DNA from 2 places in the Mycetocola sp. TRD_SC_2 genome. Region 2 is predicted to be linked to the other one. Evidence: predicted binding sites of a transcription regulator. Region 2 holds the regulator's gene; the other holds the start of a gene.
The links. Region 2 encodes HspR, which represses chaperone genes until heat shock. Its sites were predicted from a motif close to AAGTTGAGTCNNNNNGACTCAACTT; they were not measured.
Positions count from the first base shown of each region.

Region 1: a site for HspR is predicted at 1,904-1,928, ahead of ACWA1Q_RS13735 (ATP-dependent Clp protease ATP-binding subunit). Genes of this name have one in related genera too.

Region 1 is NZ_CM143954.1:2,865,441-2,871,186, reverse strand. It holds gene ACWA1Q_RS13750 (4Fe-4S single cluster domain-containing protein) at 1-369, shown strand, start outside; gene ACWA1Q_RS13745 (hypothetical protein) at 366-866, shown strand; gene ACWA1Q_RS13740 (ComEA family DNA-binding protein) at 875-1,711, shown strand; gene ACWA1Q_RS13735 (ATP-dependent Clp protease ATP-binding subunit) at 1,941-4,502, shown strand; gene ACWA1Q_RS13730 (hypothetical protein) at 4,682-5,101, opposite strand; gene ACWA1Q_RS13725 (DUF5107 domain-containing protein) at 5,209-5,746, opposite strand, start outside.
Region 2 is NZ_CM143954.1:2,740,054-2,745,799, forward strand. It holds gene ACWA1Q_RS13100 (class I SAM-dependent methyltransferase) at 1-874, opposite strand, end outside; gene ACWA1Q_RS13105 (DUF2062 domain-containing protein) at 906-1,973, opposite strand; gene ACWA1Q_RS13110 (heat shock protein transcriptional repressor HspR) at 2,058-2,471, opposite strand; gene ACWA1Q_RS13115 (DnaJ C-terminal domain-containing protein) at 2,477-3,463, opposite strand; gene ACWA1Q_RS13120 (nucleotide exchange factor GrpE) at 3,469-4,098, opposite strand; gene dnaK (molecular chaperone DnaK) at 4,101-5,746, opposite strand, start outside.

The sequences.
Region 1 (5,746 bases), 130 kb from region 2:
ACCGTGATGACGTTCACCGGTTACCCGCTCGAACTGCTCACCGAGTGGTCAGCGGACCGCCCCGACATCGCCCGGCTCCTTGCCGCGACGGACCTGCTCATCGACGGGCCGTACCTCCGCGACCGACCGGACCCGGTGCGGCCGTGGCTGGGATCGACAAACCAGGGCATTCGAGCGCTCACCCCGGCGTACGTCGACGAGGTCGCCCGGATCGAGAATGGCGGCGGACTCGACCGGCTCGAAATCCGCATCCGCCCCGATGGGCAGGTCGACGTCAACGGCTGGGCCGATGACGCCGCCCTCGAAAACCTGTTGAACGACCTCGGTCCCCGACAGGACCGGCCCCTTCCGAAAGCGAGACGCGCATGAGCGTAACCCTGGTCCTCCTCCCCATCGCCCTCGCGGCAGCCGCCGCGGCCGGCGGCGTCGGCGTTCTCGGCGCGGCGACGATGGCGAAAGCCGACACGACCGACTCCTCCGGCCCTGCGCCCGCGATCCGTGTGCGAACCCGGATGAAGGACAGCGCTCTTCTTGCCGATGCCCTCACCAACCTGGGTGCGACGGGCATCGATGTATCCAAGAGCCGCGTGACGGCGGAGGTCGACGGGGTGTCGCTGACCATGACGCTCACCGATGGTGACATCTGGGAAGCGCATGTTGAGAGCAACGACGGCCACACCGTGACCGAGGCGTCTGCTGCCGAACTGCTGCAGCGGCTCGATGGCGAATACGCCGCGATGGTGCAGCAGGCCGTGGCCGAGAAGATCCGGTCCCGCGCCGAGAGCTCCGGCTTTGACCTTGTCTCCGAGACCCGTGAAGCCGACGACACCGTGACCATGGTGCTCAACGTGCGCGCGGAGGCCTAGGCAACCCGATGTCAAACGCGCAACGCCGAAACGGGAGAGTTCCGACGAACGCGCCCTCCACCCGGTGGTTGATCGGCGCAAGCTCCTGGCTTCTGCTCATCCTGATCCCGAGCGGAGCGCTCGCGTGGCTGGGCTTCTTCATCATCGCGGGGATCAGCAGGCGCGCACAGTGGTGGGTCGCCGGCGTTGGCTACGGTGTCGCCGCGATCGTCGTTGCGGCGATGGAAAACGACATCCTGCAGGGCACGCTCTCGCTCATCATTCTCGTTCACGCGCTCATCGCGAACCCGGCCTGGCTCACACTTCTCTGGGCGCGACGGGAGAACGGGCTGACTCTCGCCGGAACGCGAGCCGACGGAAAGAACCGGCGAATCGTGCACACCGGGCCCCGGCAGCGCGCAGCGGACCTGCCGGAGGAAGCAGAAGAGCTTCTCGGCGCGAATGGCACCCAGGGTGCCGACTATCTCGCCGCGGCGACTCCGGAGCGAGCGCCGAGGCGGTCGCGGGGCAGGCGAGCGGCCCGACGGGCGGCTACGGCGTCTGGTGCGCCATCCGCTGCCCCAGCGGTCACAACGGAACGGCCGGCAGCATCCGACTCGCCTCCCGAACGTGTCGACGTGAATACCGCCAGCCAGCGTGAGCTGGCGCGGCTCAGCGGGATGGACCGCAGGAAAGCCAAGGCGCTCATCACCGAGCGAACCAAACGTGGTGGGTTCGCGTCGCTCGAGGATTACGGCACCGCAGCGGGGCTGCAACCACACGAGATCGTGCGCCTGGGCGATGAAGCGTTCTGCTCGCCCCGGCCACGTGCCGCGCGGAGTTTCGGACGCCGGCTGGATCTGTAGCTCCCTCGGCACCGATCTCGACACGCTCGCTGGCGCTCGCTACTCGATCAACGACACCCGCTGATCGAGTAGTGCCGGAGCGCAGCGACGCCGCGCATCGAGACCCCCCGGGACGACCCGGCGAATGAGACCTGAGCCACTCACACTCAACTTTTTGAAACTCGTGGGAATACCGGCTAATGTGCTGCCGTTGAGTTGAGTCGAAGGCACTCAAGTTCCAGGAGGATTCATGCCCACATTCTTCGGTCCGACCGGTTCAGGAAGCGAATCGTTCGACGAATTCCTCGCTCGCTACCTGCAGGGGCAGCGCGCTGCGCAGTCCGGGAGGACGATCGACATCACCCGGCTGCTGAGCCGCCGCACCCAGGAGGTGCTCGCTCACGCTGCACGGTTCGCCATTGAACACGGTCACTCCGAAGTCGACGCTCTCCACGTATTGCGGGTTCTCGTCGAGAAGGAGCCCGTCGCCGATGCGCTCCGCTCGCTCGGCACCGACCCGAACGAGCTCGCCGACGCCGTTGAGCAACGGCTGCCCGAGAAGGCAGACCGTGAGGTGCAATCGGCGTCGATCACTTCGTCAACCCAGCGCGCCCTGATGGAGGCGTACCAGGTCGCCCGTGCGTTCGGATCGACGTACATCGACCCCGAGCACCTCTTCTTTGCGTTCGTCGTCAACCAGGAGATGCCCGCCGGTCAGTTGCTCGCGAGCTTCGGTGTGACGCCGCAGGCGTTGCAGGCTGGATACGAATCCGCACGCGCCGCCCAGGCGACCGGTTCCGAAGCGGGCCAGCCCACGGCATCCGACACCCCCATGCTCGATCAGTTCGGCACCGACCTCACCGCTCGCGCCCGTGACGGCAAGCTCGACCCGGTGATCGGTCGCGCAGACGAGATCGCGCAGACGATCGAAATCCTGTCGCGCCGCACGAAGAACAACCCCGTGCTCATCGGTGAAGCTGGCGTCGGAAAGACCGCCGTCGTCGAGGGCCTCGCGCGGGCGATCGTCGACGGTGAGGTTCCGCACCTGCTGCGCGACAAGCGCGTCGTCTCGCTCGACCTCGCGTCGATGGTCGGCGGCACCCGCTACCGCGGTGACTTCGAGGAGCGGCTGACCAAGCTCCTCGACGAGATCTCGGCGAACCAGGGCGAGCTCATCGTGTTCCTCGATGAACTCCACACTGTCGTCGGCGCTGGCGGCGGAGGCGAGAGCGGCGGCATGGACGCCGGCAACATGCTCAAGCCACGCCTCGCCCGCGGCGAACTGCACGTGGTCGGGGCAACGACCCTCCGTGAATACCGCCGGATCGAGAAAGATGCCGCGCTCGAGCGCCGGTTCCAGCCCGTGACCGTCGGAGAGCCGAGCGTCGATGACGCCGAGGCCATCCTACGCGGACTCCGCCCCCGGTACGAAGAGTTCCACGACGTCGAGTACACCGACGAGGCACTTCGCGCAGCCGTCGACCTGTCGGCGCGTTACGTGACCGACCGGTTCCTGCCCGACAAGGCGATCGACCTGCTCGACCAGGCCGGTGCGCGGCTGCGCCTGCGTTCCGTCGCGAAGATCGACACCACAGCGATCCGCGAGCACGTCGCCTCCCTCGAGACGGCGAAGGACGCAGCCGTCGCGGCTGAACACTACGAGGAGGCGTCGAGGCTCCGGGACGAGATCGAGGCGCTGAGCCTGCAAATCGAGGCCGCTGAGTCGACGGATGCCGCGGCATCCGCTTCGGTTCCCGGCATCGTCGATGAGGCTCAGATCGCCGAGATCATCTCGCGCGCGACCGGCATCCCGGCGACGCGGCTCACGCAGGACGACCGTTCGCGGCTCGGGTTGCTCGAGTCGGAGCTGCACGAGCGTGTGATCGGGCAACACGACGCGGTCACCTCGATCGCGAAGGCCGTTCGGCGCAACCGGACGGGCATGAGCGACCCGAACCGTCCCGTCGGCAGCTTCCTGTTCCTCGGCCCGACCGGCGTCGGCAAGACCGAACTCGCGAAGGCGCTCGCGTCATCACTGTTCGGAGACGACAGCGCGATGCTGCGGTTCGACATGAGCGAGTTCGGTGAGCGACACACGGTGTCGCGGCTGGTCGGTGCCCCTCCCGGGTACGTCGGCTACGACGAGGCCGGCCAACTGACCGAGCGCGTGCGTCGCAACCCGTACTCGGTGGTGCTGCTCGACGAGATCGAGAAGGCGCACCCGGATGTGTTCAACCTGCTGCTGCAGGTGCTCGACGACGGCCGGCTCACCGATGGGCAGGGTCGAACGGTGGACTTCCGGAACACGGTCATCATCATGACGTCGAACATCGGCTCGGAGTTCCTCGCGAGCCGCAGCGGAGCCCTCGGCTTCGTCGCCCCGTCTGCTGGCGGCAGCGGCTTCGGGTCGGAGAAGGCGCTGCGCGACCGCGTGATGGGCAAGCTGCGTGAGGCGATGCGGCCCGAGTTCCTCAACCGGATCGACGAGGTCGTGCTGTTCTCCAAGCTCGAGCAGTCCGAGCTGCACGACATCGTTCGGTTGTTGCTCGAGCGTACGGCGTCACGGCTCACCGTCCAGGGTGTCGACTTCACCGTGTCGGACGAGGCCGTCGACTGGATCGCGACCCGCGGCTACGAGCCCGAGTACGGTGCCCGTCCGCTGCGCCGGGTGATCCAGCGCGAGATCGACGACCGGATCGCCGGGCTCATGGTCGACCGCGAACTCGCCGCCGGGTCGTCGATCGACGTGTCTGTCGTGGGCGACGAGCTGCTCGTGACCTCGAACGCGCTCGAGTCGCAACTGGCCGCGTAAACAGTTCCCGAAAGGCCGTCACCGCATTCCCGCGGTGGCGGCCTCTTCGCGCACCAGCGCGTGGACTCACATCCGAACGGTCCCACAGGTCGTTCCGCGATTCGATCGGTCCGAAAGGGCGACCCGAGCGTACTGCGAACGACCTTTTCGGACCGATCGAGCGAACGGATGCGACGGGATCAGGCGGTCTTCGCGCTCAGCACTCCGAGAACGGCGAGAGCGTAAGCATCCGGTGCCGTTGCCCCATCGAAACGGAGCTTCTCGCCGTCGCGCTCCACTTCGACCACCCACATGTCGTCGACGCGGAGCAGGAAGCTGAAGGTCGGGCCAAGCAGCTCGCGTAACTGGTCCTCGCGCGGCAGCCACAGTGTCTTCTCGAGCGCGACCGAGTCGAGCGCCCACTCGGTCGTGCCGTTGAAACCGAGGATCGTGCCGGTGTCGTAGTCATGCGGCTCGATCGTCATGTCGCTGACCGTGAAGACCTCACCGTCGAACTCGTGCGAGTCGAGGCAGAACTGGTCTCCGGACTCGGGGATCCAGCTGAGCCCCGCCTTCCGCAGCTCGAGTGCCAGTGTTACGGATGCCGTCGTGACCGTCATGACCCGATGGTGGCACGCGCGCATGAGAATCGACCGCTAAATAGCAGTTACGCACCCAAGGCCGCCAAACCGGGCCCCGGTGGGTGCAGAACTGCAATCTCGACGCGTCACATCCGGAAGTCGTAGGCCGGCGGCAGCGGATCCGAGGACCCGGCCGCTGCCTGGTACTCGGTCCACAGGTCCTCGAGCAGCGGGTCTCCCTCGCGCAGGTCGATGACCACCAGGTTCCGTTCGAGGATGCCGCGGCACCGGTCCACGTCGCCGGTCGCGAGAGCGGCGCGGGCCTCAGCGACGAGAACCCGACCGTCCTCACGCTCGGCCGCCGAAAGATGCTCGACGAGTTCGAGCACCTCAGCCGTGCGCCCGTCGCTCGCGAGCGCGGTGAGCAACTCGCGTGTGAGTGGCAGCAGCGCCGGCGCGAGCTCGTGGGCCTCCCGGTAGAGCTTGACGGCCTCGGCCGAGTTGCCGCGGTCGGCGGCGAGGGCTCCGAGGTTGCGCAGGGCCCAAGCATTCCGGGTGCGCTCGACGGATGCCAGCCACAACTTCTCGGCCTCGGCGAACGACCCCTGCGCCGCCGCGATCACCCCGAGGTGCAGGAGCGTGAGCCAGTCGTGACGCTGCCGGAGCAACCCGACCCAGCGAGGG
Region 2 (5,746 bases):
CCGAAAGCCCGTCGTCCCGCACCACGATGATCCGGTTCGCGACCCCGTTGGCCTGCGCGGTCTCGCGAGCGGATGCCACGGCGGCCGCAGACTGGTCGGTAGCGGTCACATGCAGGTCGGGCCGGGCGCGGGCGAGCGCCGTCGCGATCACTCCGGTTCCGCAACCGAGGTCGATGGCGTGCTCGGCTGCCGGGAGCTGGTCGAGGAAGCCGAGCAGGAACCGTGTGCCGATATCGACCTTCGTTCCGGCGAACGCGGCACCATGGGCGCACACCACGAGGTCGAGGTCCGGGTGAAGTTCGCGGGCGGGCCAGGTCGGGTCCCCGGTCGGTGGCGATGGTTCGCGTGCGACGAGCACACGCGATTTCTGCTGCGCGAGCTGCGCCGTCACCGACTCGAAATGTCTGCCGAGCACATCGTTCATGGCGCGGGTCATGTGCTTGACCCGCCCACCCGCGTACACCGTGACATCCGCCGCCGCATGCCGGGCGATCAGTTCGGTGATCTCGGCGAGAGCATCCAGTGATCGCGGCAACTGCAGAAGCACAACGCGTGCACCGGCGACAACGGATGCCTCGAGCGGCGTGGTCGAGAAGCTGTCGCTGAGCGAGAGCATCTCGGCGTTGTTGGCGAGGGCCCGTTCGCCGGACAACTCGTCCTGGTGAGTGCGGATGCCGGTGGCCCCTGCATGCGCCGCTCCGAGCGTCAGCGCCCCGTACCGGTCCCCGATGACGGTGATTTCGCCCGGGACCGCCGCTGCGATGTCCGAACCGGCGGTCTCGAGGAGCAGCCGATCGGTGGCGTCGGCGGCAAACAGGTTGGGGCTTTCGACATCGGGCCAGCGTCGGAGCCGGTCGAATGCGAAGTCAGTCACCTGTTCAGGGTAACGGTGCTGCGCTGACGGTTCAGGTGGTCGCCGTCGGAGCAGTCGTCGGTTCTGTGGTGACGGGCCGTTCACGGAACGCGTGCGCCATCCACCACCAGCTCAGCAGGCCGATGGCGGCGTTGAACAGAAGGCCCAGGAGGAGGAACAGCACACCGAGGCCGATCAGCGGCGTGAAGTCGAAGCTTTCCAGCCCCGGGATGCCGTCGGGTGCGCCGAAGTCCTCGTCGGTGTCGAAGCCGGACGGGAACATGCCGAAGAGTCCCGAGAACGGCGCACTCAGTGCGCTGACCAGCCAGCTCGCGGCGACAGCAATACCGAGACCGCTCCACGTGACAGCGACCGGACGGTTCACCCGGCGGCTGCGAAGGATCCAGACGCTGGAAAGGTAACCGAGGATCCAGAGGATCACGCCGAGGATGAACGAGCCGATCAGCCATGGAAGGGCCATCGACCACGCGTCCGCAATGAACTGGTCGGTCACGTCCTGACCGACGTCACCGTTCATCGAGAAGTCGTCGGGGTTGTTCCTCGCGATATAGGAGAACAGCGTGCCGAAGAACGCACCGAATGCCGCAATGATGAGTGGAATGACGGCGAGTGTGAAGCCGATGCTCATGAGGGTGAACGACACAGCCCCGGCGAGCATGGCGCCGCCCCTCTGCCGTGAACCCAGCGGCGGCCGGGGCGGTACGGGGGGACCGCCGGGAACGCTCGCGAGGTACGGCGGCTGAGCCTGCGGATACGCGGTCTGCGCCGGGTATCCGGGCTGGGGCGGATAGCCCTGGCGCTGCCCCTGCTGCGGATAACCAGGCTGCTGATATCCCTGCTGCCATCCCGGCTGCTGCGGGTAGCCCTGCTGCTGTGAGTAACCCTGCTGCTGCGGATAGCCGGGCTGCTGGATCGGGCCCGGTGCCGGCGCCGCAGGGGAGTGCGGGGGCGGCGGCGGAGAACCTGGGGGCGGCGCGAGAGGTGAACCCGGCGGCGGACCGGCGGGCTGGCCACCGGCCTGCGCCGGTGTGGATTCTGCCCCGCTGTTGGGCGTCGACGGTGCGGCGTCGTCGCGGTCTTTCGATTCGTGTTCGCTCATGCGGTCAGCTTAACGAGAGGCACGAACGGGCGTAACCCACCCTGGGTACCGTTCGGGATGGCACGGGAGTACCGGTCGAGCGGGTCAGCGCTGGAACGGCCGCCAGACGACGACCTCGGTGCGCCGCTGGGCGCGGGTACCGCTCTTGAGCGGGATCACGTCGCCCTGCGCACCTGCAGCAAAGACGCGACGGCCGGGCGACTTGACGAATTCCTCGGCCAGGGCGTGTTCGAGATCGCGAACCCGACCACGCAGCGCGACGACCTCGTTCTCGAGCGCCAGAATGCGAGCGATGCCCTCGAGGCTCACGCCTTCGGCGCTGAGCCGGGCGACCTCGCGCAACTGGACGACATCCCTCATCGAATACCGACGGGACTTGCCTGCGGTCCGGGTGGGAGAGACGAGGCCGAGCCGGTCGTACTGCCGCAGGGTCTGCGGGTGCATTCCGGCCAGCTCGGCCGCCATCGCGATCGCGAAGATCGGCGAATTCTCGTCCATGATTGCTATCCCCTTGCCCGGAGGATCAGGTCGTCACGCGGGTTTTCGTGCGGTTCGAGTTCGTGGAACTTCTCGAGTGCCGCTCGAGCTTCTGCACTGAGGTGCGACGGCACAGCGACCTGGACGACGGCGAGCAAATCGCCCGTGCCCTTCGATGTCGCGACGCCGCGTCCCTTCACCCGGAGCACGCGCCCGGATGGAGTACCCGGCGCGACACGCAGCCGCACCGGTTCGCCACCGAGGGTCGGTACTTCGATGGTCGCACCGAGCGTCGCCTCGACGAACGTCACAGGAACGTTGACCCGGAGGTTCAACCCGTCACGCTCGAATACCGGGTGCTTGCGCACCGAGACGGTCAGCACGAGATCGCCGGCGGGGCCGCCGTCTGGGGACGGATAACCCTTGCCACGCAGTTTGATCTTCTGACCGTCAGAAATGCCCGCCGGGATGTTGACCTTGATCGTTCGCCCCTCAGCGGTCTGCAGGGTGATCTGATCGCCCTTGGTCGCCGTGAGGAAATCGATCGTGGTGGATGCCGTGACGTCGCGGCCCGGGGTCGGCCCACCGAAGCCACGGTACCCGCCGCTCGGCTGGCCGAAGCCACCCCGGCCGAAGACTCCGCCGAGGATGTCCTCGAAGTCGGCCTGCTGGTAACTGGAACTCGTCCCGCGTGCGCCGCCTCCGAACATCCCGCCGAAGACGTCGTCGAAGCCGCCGTTCGCTCCTCCGCCACCAGGGGCGGTGAACCGAGCGCCGGAGCCCATTGCCCGGACAGCATCGTACTCCTTGCGCTGCTCGGGGTCGCTGAGCACCGAGTAAGCCTCGCTCAGCTCCTTGAACTTCGCTTCGGCCTGCACGTCGCCGGCGTTGGAGTCCGGGTGATACTTGCGGGCAAGCTTGCGGTAGGTCTTCTTCAGGTCAGCGGCAGTGACATCCTTCGTCACGCCGAGAACCTTGTAGAAGTCCTTGTCGAACCAGTCCTGACTTGCCATCGCGCCTACTCAGCGGGAACGGCGACGACAACCTTCGCCGCACGCAGGAGTGTCGAACCGATGGTGTAACCGGTCTCGACAACGTCGAGGATGGTTTCGGTTTCGACGCCAGGCGTCGGCTGCTGGAAGATCGCCTCGTGGAGGTTGTGATCGAAGGGTTCGCCCTTCACCCCGAACGGAGCGAGACCGAGCTTCTGAATGCTTGTGCGGAGCTTCGCGGCGATCGCTGAGAACGGGGTGTCGTCCTCGAGGTCGCCATGCTTCTCAGCGCGATCCAGGTCATCGAGCACCGGCAGGAGCACCTTCACGACGTCGCCGGTCAAGCGCTCACGCTCGACCTCGCGGTTCGCCTCGGTGCGCTTACGGTAGTTCGCGTACTCAGCGCTGACGCGCTTGAGGTCAACGAGGTGCTCGTGCTCGGGTTCGGCGTCTGCAACGCGCTCGGCGTCCACGTCGCCGTCGAGGCCGTCGGCCTGCGCTGCGTCGAGGATGTCCTGAACGGTCAGTTCGTCGTCGGTTGTTTCGGGCAGTTCGGAGTCCACCTGCGACTCAGGGTCGGAAGCAATCGCTTCCGACCCCTCGTTCACTGGCTGAACCTCGTCACCGTCTTCTGGAGTCGGGTTCGTGTCAGTCATTGTTACTTCTTGTCGCCTTCCTCGTCGTCCACAACTTCTGCGTCAACGACATCCTCATCGGATGCCGCGTCAGCCGGCTGCTCGGCACCGTCGGCGGGTGCCGACTCGGCTTGCTGGGCCTGCGAGTAGATCGCTTCGCCGAGCTTGACCTGGCTCTCGTTGAGCTTGTCGTACGCGGTCTTGACCGCGGCCTCGTCGTCGCCGGCAAGAGCCGACTTGAGTGCGTCGACATCGCCCTGGACTTCGCTCTTGACGTCGTCGGGGAGCTTGTCGTCGTTCTCCTTGATGAGCTTGTCGATCGAGTAGGCGAGCTGCTCGGCCGTGTTGCGGGTCTCGGCTGCCTCGCGGCGGGCCTTGTCCTCAGCAGCGTGCTCTTCAGCTTCGCGAACCATCCGCTCGATGTCTTCCTTCGCCAGCGAGGATCCGCCGGCGATCGTCATCGACTGCTCCTTGCCGGTGCCCTTGTCCTTCGCGGACACGTGCACGATGCCGTTGGCGTCGATGTCGAAGGTGACCTCGACCTGCGGGATGCCACGGGGCGCGGGGGCGATGCCGGTCAGCTCGAAGGTTCCGAGGTTCTTGTTGTCGCGGGTGAACTCGCGCTCGCCCTGGAAGACCTGGATCGCGACGGACGGCTGGTTGTCGTCCGCCGTGGTGAAGGTCTCGCTGCGCTTGGTCGGGATGGCCGTGTTGCGCTCGATGAGCTTGGTCATGATGCCGCCCTTGGTCTCGATACCGAGAGACAGCGGGGTGACGTCGATGAGCAGAACGTCCTTGCGCTCGCCCTTCAGCACGCCGGCCTGGAGAGCGGCGCCGACGGCGACGACCTCGTCAGGGTTGACACCCTTGTTCGGGTCCTTGCCACCGGTCTCCTGCTTGACCAGGTCATAGATGGCGGGCATACGGGTCGATCCACCGACGAGCACGACGTGTGCGATGTCGTTGACCGAAACGCCGGCCTCGCGGATGACGTCCTGGAACGGCTTCTTGGTGCGGTCGACGAGGTCGCTCGTCATCTGCTCGAACTGTGCGCGGGTGAGCGTCTCGTCGAGGTTCGCGGGGCCGTTCTCCGTGAGGGAGAGGTACGGCAGCTGGATCGAGGAGGACATGCCGGAGGACAGTTCCTTCTTGGCCTGCTCAGCGGCTTCCTTGAGGCGCTGCTTGGCGATTTTGTCGTTCGAGACGTCGACGCCCGTGGTCTCCTTGAAGCGCTTGATGAGGTGCTCGACGACGCGCTGGTCCCAGTCGTCTCCACCGAGGCGGTTGTCGCCGGAGGTCGCGCGGACCTGAATGGTCGAGAAGTCGTCGTCCTTGCCCACTTCGAGCAGCGAGACGTCGAAGGTTCCTCCACCGAGGTCGAAGACGAGGATGAGCTCGTCTTCCTTGCCCTTGTCGAGGCCGTAAGCGAGAGCTGCAGCGGTCGGCTCGTTGATGATGCGGAGAACGTTGAGTCCGGCGATCTCGCCGGCTTCCTTCGTGGCCTGGCGCTCAGCGTCGTTGAAGTACGCGGGAACCGTGATGACGGCATCCGTCACCGTGTCGCCGAGGTACTGCTCTGCGTCGCGCTTGAGCTTGGCGAGGATCCGTGCCGAAATCTCCTGGGGGGTGTACTTCTTCTCGTCGACGGCGAAGGACCAGTCGGTGCCCA